One region of the Variovorax pasteuri genome, then DNA from elsewhere that is predicted to be linked to it. Evidence: riboswitches for the same ligand, from Rfam matches in the RefSeq annotation. Region 1 holds a riboswitch; the other holds the start of a gene.
The links. A riboswitch is a leader RNA that binds a small molecule or an ion and turns the genes downstream of it on or off. The one in region 1 is predicted to bind glycine.
Positions count from the first base shown of each region.

Region 2: it holds a riboswitch for glycine, as region 1 does, so the genes downstream of both, ACSFBM_RS02535 (ABC transporter substrate-binding protein) here and gcvT (glycine cleavage system aminomethyltransferase GcvT) in region 1, are expected to answer to the same signal.

Region 1 covers NZ_JBPJZS010000005.1:439,872-444,554, reverse strand. The annotation lists gene ACSFBM_RS21100 (MFS transporter) at 1-321, shown strand, start outside; gene ACSFBM_RS21095 (YybH family protein) at 499-948, shown strand; gene ACSFBM_RS21090 (hypothetical protein) at 1,049-1,600, shown strand; glycine riboswitch at 1,634-1,724, shown strand; glycine riboswitch at 1,737-1,849, shown strand; gene gcvT (glycine cleavage system aminomethyltransferase GcvT) at 1,895-3,073, shown strand; gene gcvH (glycine cleavage system protein GcvH) at 3,115-3,486, shown strand; gene gcvP (aminomethyl-transferring glycine dehydrogenase) at 3,616-4,683, shown strand, end outside.
Region 2 covers NZ_JBPJZS010000001.1:548,879-553,561, forward strand. The annotation lists gene ACSFBM_RS02520 (NADP-dependent isocitrate dehydrogenase) at 1-477, opposite strand, end outside; gene ACSFBM_RS02525 (ABC transporter ATP-binding protein) at 628-1,254, opposite strand; gene ACSFBM_RS02530 (hypothetical protein) at 1,389-2,186, shown strand; glycine riboswitch at 2,332-2,455, shown strand; gene ACSFBM_RS02535 (ABC transporter substrate-binding protein) at 2,605-4,182, shown strand; gene ACSFBM_RS02540 (ABC transporter permease) at 4,206-4,683, shown strand, end outside.

The DNA.
Region 1 (4,683 bases):
GCACCGACCCCCGGCTGGGCGCTGGCCTGCACCGCGCTGCTCGGCATGAGCATGTTCCTGCCCTTCGCCGCGCAGGTGACGCTGGCGCAGGACTACCTGCCGCGCAACCCGGCCACGGCCAGCGGCATCACGCTGGGGCTGGCGCTGTCGGTGGGCGGCCTGGTGTCGCCGCTGTTCGGCATGCTGTCGGACGCGCGCGGGCTGGGCGTGACCTTCACCGCGGTGCTGTGCGTGCTGGGCGCGGCGACAGTGCTGGCGCTGCGGTTGCGCAACAGGGCGATGCAGGTGGCGCCGGCGGGGGTGCAGCGCGCTGCGACTTGAGCCCCACCGTCACCCATGGCCGTCGAATCTCGCATTGCGCGCTTTATGCTCGATTCGACGCGCATCGAGCGACAGCCCGGCCTGGCGGGGTGATCCTTTAGCGGGAGGTGTCGTGCGAGCGCTCCACCGTTTCGGCCGATGATCGGGGCCGACAAACGACAAGGAGGAGACTTCGCCATGTACCGATCACTGAGTTGCCTTCTCGGCGGCACGCTGCTGGCCACGGCCGCCTTCGGCGCTGCGCCGGCAACGACGGGCACGCAACCGGCACCGGTGAATCCGGCCGCCAGCATTGCCGAGGTCGAAACCGCCGTGCGCACCTGGGCGGCCGCATGGTCCGCCCGTGACGTGGCGCGCTACCTGGCCACCTATGCACCCGACTTCACGCCGCCCCGCGGCCAGGACCGCAAGGCCTGGGAAGCCGACCGCCGCACGCGCATCGCCGACAAGACCGCCATCCGCGTGGACATCGACAACCTCGTCATCAGCGTCACCGGGCAGGCCGCCAGCGCGAGCTTTCAGCAGACCTACACCGCCGACAAGCTGCGCGAGAAGAGCCGCAAGACGCTGGAGCTGCAGCGCGTGGGCAACCAGTGGCTCATCCGCAAGGAAATCGCGGGCGGATGACGCAGCCAAAGACCGTTGCCCGTGTAGACCAAACGGTTCATGAAGATGTCACCGCTTGCAACAATGCTGCAGCCCTCGACTCCCGAAAGCTGTGGCTGCCATGTTCCCCACCAAGACCGACAAGGCCCGCGATGAACTCCAGGGCGGCCAGCGCACGCTCAGCCAGCGGGAGCGCGCGCTGTTGCTCATGGCCGACGGCCGCCGCTCGCTGACCGACTTCAGCCCGCTGTTCAGCACCCGTGACGAGGCCGAGCAGGCGCTCCAGGCGCTGGTGCAGCGGGGCTACCTGCAAGACCCGCAGGCCGCCGCGGCTGCGGCCGCGCGGGCGGCACAGGCGGCACAGGCCTTGGCCGTGCCCGCCGCCGACACGATCCAGGTCAGCACCTCGGCCGACAGCTTCGACGGCAAGCGCTCGCTGGCCACCACGCGCATGTTCCTGTTCGACATCTGCGAGCGCATGTTCGTGCGCCGCGACCCCAAGTTCGCGCTGCAGATGCGCGACGCCCTGCGCGAGGCGCGCGACCGCGAGGCCATGATGACCATCGCCGCGCTGATGCTCAGCGAAATCGAGAAAGCCGCCGGCCCGGAGCGCGCCGAATCGCTGCGCGAACGCATCGACCGGCTGCTGCCGCCGGCTGAAATCGTTCACTGAAACGAAAACCCCGCGCACCGCGATCCACTACACTCGCCCGGGTCAGGAGAGAGCCCCGCGCGACGGGGCCGCCGAAGGCGCAGGGGATTCCCGAACGCTCAGGCAAAAGGACTGACAAGGCGCCGGTACACACCGGCGTTTCCTTGCTGGAGAGAGGCCGCCGCACCGGAAACGATGCAGCAGCCCACCGAAGGAGCAAACCCCGATCGTGGGGCGAATCTCTCAGGTAAAGCGGACAGCAGGGGTGGCCCATGGCTTGCGTCATGGATTTCGTCTGCCCCTTTGGAGTGCCCCATGGCCTCTTCCGCTGCTTCCGCCCCCGACACTGCGCTTCTCAAGACGCCGCTGTACGACCTCCACGTGGAGCTCGGCGCCCGCATGGTGCCCTTTGCCGGCTACTCGATGCCGGTGCAGTACCCCGCCGGCCTGATGGCCGAGCACAAGCACACACGCGACGCGGCCGGCCTGTTCGACATTTCCCACATGGGCCAGCTGCGCCTGGTCGGCCCCGACGCCGCAGCGGCTTTCGAGACCCTGATGCCGGTCGATGTGATCGACCTGCCCGCCGGCAAGCAGCGCTACGGCCTGCTGCTGAACGACGAGGGCGGCATCCTCGACGACCTGATGTTCTTCAACGAAGGCAACGGCTCGCTCTTCGTGATCGTCAACGGCGCCTGCAAGGTGGCCGACATCGCCCACATCCAGCAGAAGATCGGCGCGCGCTGCGAGGTGCAACCCCTGCCCGACCACGCCCTGCTCGCGCTGCAGGGCCCGCAGGCGGCGGCCACGATGGCGCGGCTGTCGCCCGGCATCGAGCGCTTCGTGTTCATGACCGGCGGCGCGGTGCAGATCGGCGGCATTCCGGCCTTCGTCACCCGCAGCGGCTACACCGGCGAAGACGGTTTCGAGATCTCGGTGGCGGCCAAGGACGCCGAGGCGCTGGCCCGCCTGCTGCTGGCCCAGCCCGAGGTGAAGCCCGTCGGCCTGGGCGCGCGCAATTCGCTGCGCCTGGAAGCCGGCCTGTGCCTGTACGGCAACGACATCGACACCACGACCACGCCGGTCGAGGCCTCGCTCAACTGGGCGATGCAGAAGGTGCGCCGTGCCGGTGGCGCGCGCGAAGGCGGCTTTCCGGGCGCCGCGAAGATCCTGGCCCAGCTCGCCGCGGCCGCCCCGGGGGCCGCCGGCCACACCGACCATGACACGCTCAAGCGCAAGCGGGTGGGCCTCGTCGCGCTCGAACGCATTCCGGTGCGCGACGGCACGGTGCTGCAGTCCTTCGAGGGCCACGACATCGGCATCGTCACCAGCGGCCTGCTCGGCCCCACGGCAGACCGCTGCGTGGCCATGGGCTACGTGGCCACCGCTTTCGCGGAGCCGGGCACGCGCCTGCAGGCCATCGTGCGCGGCAAGCCGGTGCCCATGGAAGTCTCGACCCTGCCTTTCGTGCCGACGCGCTATTTCCGCGGCTAGGCTCTGCACCCCCGAATCATTTTTTCCACGAGGAGTTTTCCATGAGCATCAAGTACACCAAGGACCACGAATGGGTGTCGGCCGAAGGCGGCGCTGCCACCGTCGGCATCACCGTGCATGCGCAGGACGCGTTGGGCGACGTGGTGTTCGTCGACCTGCCCGAAGTCGGCAAGACCTTTGCCCAGGGCGAAGTCGCCGGCGTCGTCGAGTCGGTCAAGGCCGCCGCCGACGTGTTCATGCCCGTGTCGGGCGAGATCGTCGAAGTGAACGAAGCGCTGCGCGCCGACCCCTCGCTCGCCAACAGCGACCCGCTGGCCAGCGGCTGGTTCTTCAAGGTCAAGCTGAGCGAACCCGCGCAACTCGACGCCCTGCTGGACGCGGCCAGCTACGACAAGTTCGCCGCCGAATCCTAGAAATGTTCGCCCCTCGGCTTGCCACTTCGTGTGCTTCGCCATCCCCCATGGGGAAGGCGCGGCCCGCCTTGGGGCGGCCCGGCGGCGACCGCTGAGCCTTTCTTCTTTTTTTAGCCGATCCATCACGCCATGCCGACGCCCGCCCTTCCCTCTTTGCAAGAACTAGAGAACGCCGAAGAATTTCTCGCCCGCCACATCGGCATTGATGCGGCGGACGAGGCGCGCATGCTGCCGGTGATCGGCTCGGCCACGCGCGCGGAGCTCATCGACGGCATCGTGCCGGCGGCCATCCGCCGCGCCAAGCCGATGCGGCTGCCCGCGCCGGTGACCGAGGCCGACGCGCTGGCCGAGCTGAAGGCGCTGGCGTCGAAGAACAAGGTGTTCAGGAGCTTCATCGGCCAGGGCTACTACGGCACGCACACGCCGGGCGTGATCCTGCGCAACGTGCTCGAGAACCCCGCCTGGTACACGGCCTACACGCCCTACCAGGCCGAGATTTCGCAGGGCCGCATGGAAGCCCTGCTCAACTTCCAGACGATGGTGTGCGACCTCACGGGCATGGCCATCGCCAACGCGTCGATGCTCGACGAAGCCACGGCCGCGGCCGAAGCCATGACGCTGGCCAAGCGCAGCGTCAAAAGCAAGAGCAACGTGTTCCTGGTGTCGGGCGACTGCCACCCGCAGACCATCGAGGTCATCAGGACGCGCGCCGCGCCGCTGGGCATCGAGGTCAAGGTGAGCACCGTGTCGGAAACGCTGCCGCTGCTGATGGTGAGCGGCGAGTTCTTCGGCGTGCTCGCGCAGTACCCCGCCACCACCGGCCATGTGCATGACCTGCGCCCGCTCGCGGGCCATGCGCACCAGTGCGACGCCGCCCTCATCGTCGCGGCCGACCTGCTGGCGCTCACGCTGCTGGTCGCCCCCGGCGAGTTCGACGCCGACATCGTCTGCGGCACCACGCAGCGCTTCGGCATGCCGCTGTGCAACGGCGGCCCGCACGCCGCCTACCTGGCCTGCCGCGATTCGTTCAAGCGCTCGCTGCCGGGCCGCCTGGTGGGCGTGAGCGTCGACGCGCACGGCCAACCGGCCTACCGCCTGGCGCTGCAAACGCGCGAGCAGCACATCCGCCGCGAGAAGGCCACGTCCAACATCTGTACCGCGCAGGTGCTGCCGGCCGTGGTGGCCAGCATGTACGCC
Region 2 (4,683 bases), on a different contig from region 1:
CTTGCGGGCGTATTCCTTCACCGCCTTGGGGGCGCGGCGGTCGGAGTTGCCCTCGCGCAGCACCGGGTTCACCGCGCTGCCGGTGCACTTGTTGTAGCGCACGCGGATGTCCTTGTCCTCGTCGGTGGTCGGGTTCTCGGGGTAGTCGGGGATCTTGAAGCCCTTGTCCTGCAGTTCCTTGATCGCCGCCTTGAGCTGGGACACCGAAGCGCTGATGTTGGGCAGCTTGATGATGTTGGCGTCGGCCTGGAGCGTGAGCTTGCCGAGTTCGGAGAGGTTGTCGGGCACCTTCTGCGCGTCGCTCAGGAATTCGGGGAACTCGCCCAGGATGCGGGCGGCCACGGAGATATCGCTCGTGGTGACGTTGATGCCGGCCGGTTGGGTGAAGGCGCGGATGATGGGCAGAAACGCGTAGGTCGCCAGCAGGGGCGCCTCGTCGGTGAGGGTGTAGACGATGGTGGGTTGCTTCGAGCTCATGCGCTGGCTTCCGTAAAACTTGAGTTGTCGGGTTGGCTGGAACTTCTGGCGGAGTTCGCACCGCCGGAATCGCCGATTGTCACCCGTCGGCGGCCGGTTCGGTCCGCCAAAGGGCCTAACACCCCCATGGGGGGCGCTGTCAATGGGGTTTCAGGGCAGCGGCAGGGTGATGGTGGCCGCCAGCGGCACGGTGTCGATGCGCTCGGCGCTGGCGACCAGGAAGGCCCGGTGCGACCCCGTCTGCCCCAGTTCGCCCAGCGAACGCCACAGGCAGCGCACCGACCCCGCATCGAGCGCGGCCGTCGGCTCGTCGAGCAGCACCAGCGGGCGGCTCGAGGCCAGCGCCGCGGCCAGCCACACCTTGCGCTTGGAGCCGGTGGACAGCATGAACATCGACTTCGCCAGGTGCGGGGTCAGGGAAAAACCTTCGACCAGCGCCTGCCATCGCGCCTCGTCGAAGCCCGCGTCGCCCTGGCGCAGCGCGGCGGTGCATTCGTGCACGGTGGCCTGGTCGAAGCGGTCGGTGGACGGGTCCACGAAGAACACCTGGCGCCGGTAGGCCTCGGGCGCGGTGTCCAGGCTGGCGCTCGCCACGGTGAGGCGGCCGGTGGCGGGCAGCGCGCCCGCCATCACCTGGAGCAGGGCCGACTTGCCGCTGCCGGTGTCGCCGTGCAGCAGCGTGACGCCGGGGCCGATGGCGGCGGTCCAGTTCGAGGCGATGGGCGGCTGGCCGGGGTAGGCGAAGCCGAGCGCGTCGATCCGGAGGATGGAGGGCAAGGAGGGCAAGGAGGGCAAGGAGGGCAAGGAGGGCAAGGAGGAGGGTGAAGGGGACGAAGGGTTCATGGTCGAGGCCGACTCTATCAATCAAGCAGCCGCACGCGAACGCCAAGGCATGGCTACCATTCGGCTCCATGAAAAAGCTGCTGCTCACCGCCGGTCTCCTCGTGTCGCTGTTCACTGTGCCCGTGTTCGCCGCGCCGCCGGCCCAGGTGTTCGACGCGGTGAAGAAACCCGAGGCGCTCGACCTGCAATGGCGCACCCGCCTGTGCGCCTTGCTGCCGCAGCCCTGCGACGTGCAGCAGCTCGGCCTGTACCGCCCGCGCGGCGCCACGCCTGCCGACTACGTGGTGCTCTCTGCCGAGCCGCTGGCCATGGCGCGCGTGAAGCGCACCACCGACGCGAAGGGCTGGCAGCTCGACCGGCTGCACGATTTCTCGGGCTATGCGCAGTCCCTCAAGAAAGAAGACACCGGCACCGCGAGCGACACCGGCGACAAGCGCGACATGCGCCTGTCGCTCGCGCCCGCGCTCTACCCGCTGGCCGAAGGCAAGTGGGCCGTGGCCGTGCTGCAGACCGTGTCGGAGATGTACTCGGGCGGTGGCGCCTCGTTCGACACTGCCGACTTCGTGCCGCTCGAAGGCGGCAAGGCCTTGCACGAAGGCATTCCCTTCTCGTGCTTCAAGATGATCCGCGCCTGCTTCAGCGAGAAGGACTACAAGACCTCGAAGCACTGCCATGACGAAAGCAACGGCAGCCTGCGCATCGTGTACGGCGAGGCCGCCAGCCCCGGCGCGCCCTACGACTGGCAGTACACGTGGCTGCAGAGCGAGTGGCCGCAGAACGAGCCGCAGCGCGCCGCCACCACCACGCGCATCCGCTTCACCGCCAAGACCACCGAGCGTGCGGACTTCTGCGGCGGACCGCAGTAAGCACCGAAGACTTCTCGCGCATTGCTGCGTTTTGGCACGCAATCTGCTTTGAGAAGTTCATCCAGGAGAAATGCCGGCTCGATGCTTCGAGTTAGTGCATTACCGAAGGCGATGGCCCAGAACGCTCAGGTCCCAAGACTGGATTTTTTCTAACGCTGGAGAGCGCTGACCGACCCCTTGCAGGGGCCGAGGGCAGCCGCCGAAGGGGCAAGCCCTGTGCGATGTGCGCGCAGGGTGAATCTCTCAGGCAAAAGGACAGCAGGGGCACGCCGCGCACAGAGCGCGGGGGTGCCCTTGTTCGCTTCCGGAGCCGCTTTCTTTCATGACCTGTTTCCCGCAACGCCGCACGACGAATGTCTTTCCTGGCGTTGCACGTGCTCGCGTCCCTCTTTTTCAACCGGAGAACTGACCCATGCTGATGAAACGACAACTGAAAGCCATGTTCGTGGGCGCGCTGCTGGCCGCAGCGGCGGCCACCGCCTTCGCACAGGACGCTGGCAAGGTGCTGCGCCTGGTGCCGCAGTCCGACCTGAAGATCCTCGACCCGATCTGGACCACCGCCTTCATCACGCGCAACCACGGCTACATGGTGTACGACACGCTCTTCGGCGTGGACGAACAAGGCAAGGTGCATCCGCAGATGGTCGACAAGTACACGACCAGTCCCGACGGCAAGACCTGGACCTTCACGCTGCGCAAGAGCCTGGCCTTCCATGACGGCAAGCCTGTCACCTCGGAAGACGTCATTGCATCCCTCAAGCGCTGGGGCCAGCGCGACGGGCTGGGCCAGAAGATGTTCACCGCGCTCGACAAGGCCGAGGCCGTGGACGCCAACACCTTCAGGCTGGTGTTCAAGGACACCTTCGGCATGGTGCTCGACGCGCTGAGCAAGCCGTCGTCGAACCCGCCGTTCATCATGCCCGCGCGCGTGGCGGCCACGCCCGCCGACAAGCAGATCGACGACGCCACCGGCTCCGGTCCCTACATCTTCAAGAAGGACGAGTACCGCCCCGGCGAGAAGATCGTCTACCTGAAGAACACCAAGTACGTGCCGCGCACCGAGGCGCCCTCGGGCACTGCGGGCGGCAAGAACGTGTACGTCGACCGCATGGAATGGATCATCCTGAAGGACGCGCAGACACAGGCCAACGCACTGGCCAACGGCGAGGTCGACATGATCGAGTGGGTGCCCTCGGAGCAGTACACCGCGCTGAAGAACAACCCGGCCATCACGCTCGACAGCCCGGTGGCCAAGGGCTCGTTCGCGCTGCACCTGAACCACTTCATTCCGCCCTTCGACAACCCCAAGATCGCGCAGGCCGCGTTCATGGCCATCAACCAGGAAGCGCTGATGCGCGCGCAACTGGTGCACAAGGAGCTCTACAACAGCTGCGCCTCCATCTACCCGTGCGGCTCGGCCTATGCCTCCGACAAGACCGGCTACTTCACCGGCAAGCCGCAGTTCGAAAAGGCGAAGGCGCTGCTCAAGGAGGCCGGCTACGACGGCAAGCCCGTCGTGCTCATGTACCCGGCCGACTTTGCGGTGCTCAACAAGTTTCCGCCGGTGATGGCGCAGCTGCTCAAGCAGGCCGGCTTCAACGTCGACATGCAGTCGATGGACTGGCCCACGCTGGTCACGCGCCGCGCCAAGAAAGACCCGGTCGACAAGGGCGGCTGGAACCTGTTCATCACCGGCTGGGGCATTGCCGACAACATGAACCCGATGTTCTTCGCACCGCTCACCGGCAACGGCGAGAAGGGCTGGTTCGGCTGGGCCACCGACGACAAGCTGGAGCAGCTCAAGTCCGAGTTCCTGGCCACGGCCGACGAACCCAAGCGCAAGGAGCTGGCCACGGCCATCCAGCAGCGCGTGTACGACACCGGCATCTACGCGCCCATCGGTGAATACAAGCCCCTCACGGCCTACCGCAAGGGCGTGGTGAGCGGCGTCGTGCGCTCGCCGGTCGGCGTGTTCTGGAACCTGAAGAAGAACTGAGCCAACGCCACGGAACCCGCCCCATGCTGCTCTTTCTTGCACGCCGCATTCTGTCGACCGTGCCGGTGCTCGTCATCGTCGCGCTGATCGTTTTCCTGATGCTGCGGCTCGCGCCCGGCGACCCCGCGGCCGCCATCGTGGGCGACAGCGGCACCAGCGAGAACATCGCCAAGGTGCGCGAGCAGCTGGGGCTCAACCAGTCGCTGCCGGTGCAGTTCTTTCACTGGAGCGCGCAACTGCTGCAGGGCGACCTGGGCGAGTCTTACTTCATGAAGAAGACGGTGACCGAGCTGATCGGCCAGCGCATCGAGGCCACCGTGTCGCTGGCGGCCGTGACGCTGGTGGTCACCATCCTCATCGCGGTGCCGCTGGGCGTGATTGCCGCATGGCGGCACGGCGGCTGGCTCGACCGCATGCTCATGGGCTTTTCGGTGATGGGCTTTTCCATTCCGGCGTTCGTGATCGGCTACGTGCTCATCTGGATCTTCGCGCTGCACCTGC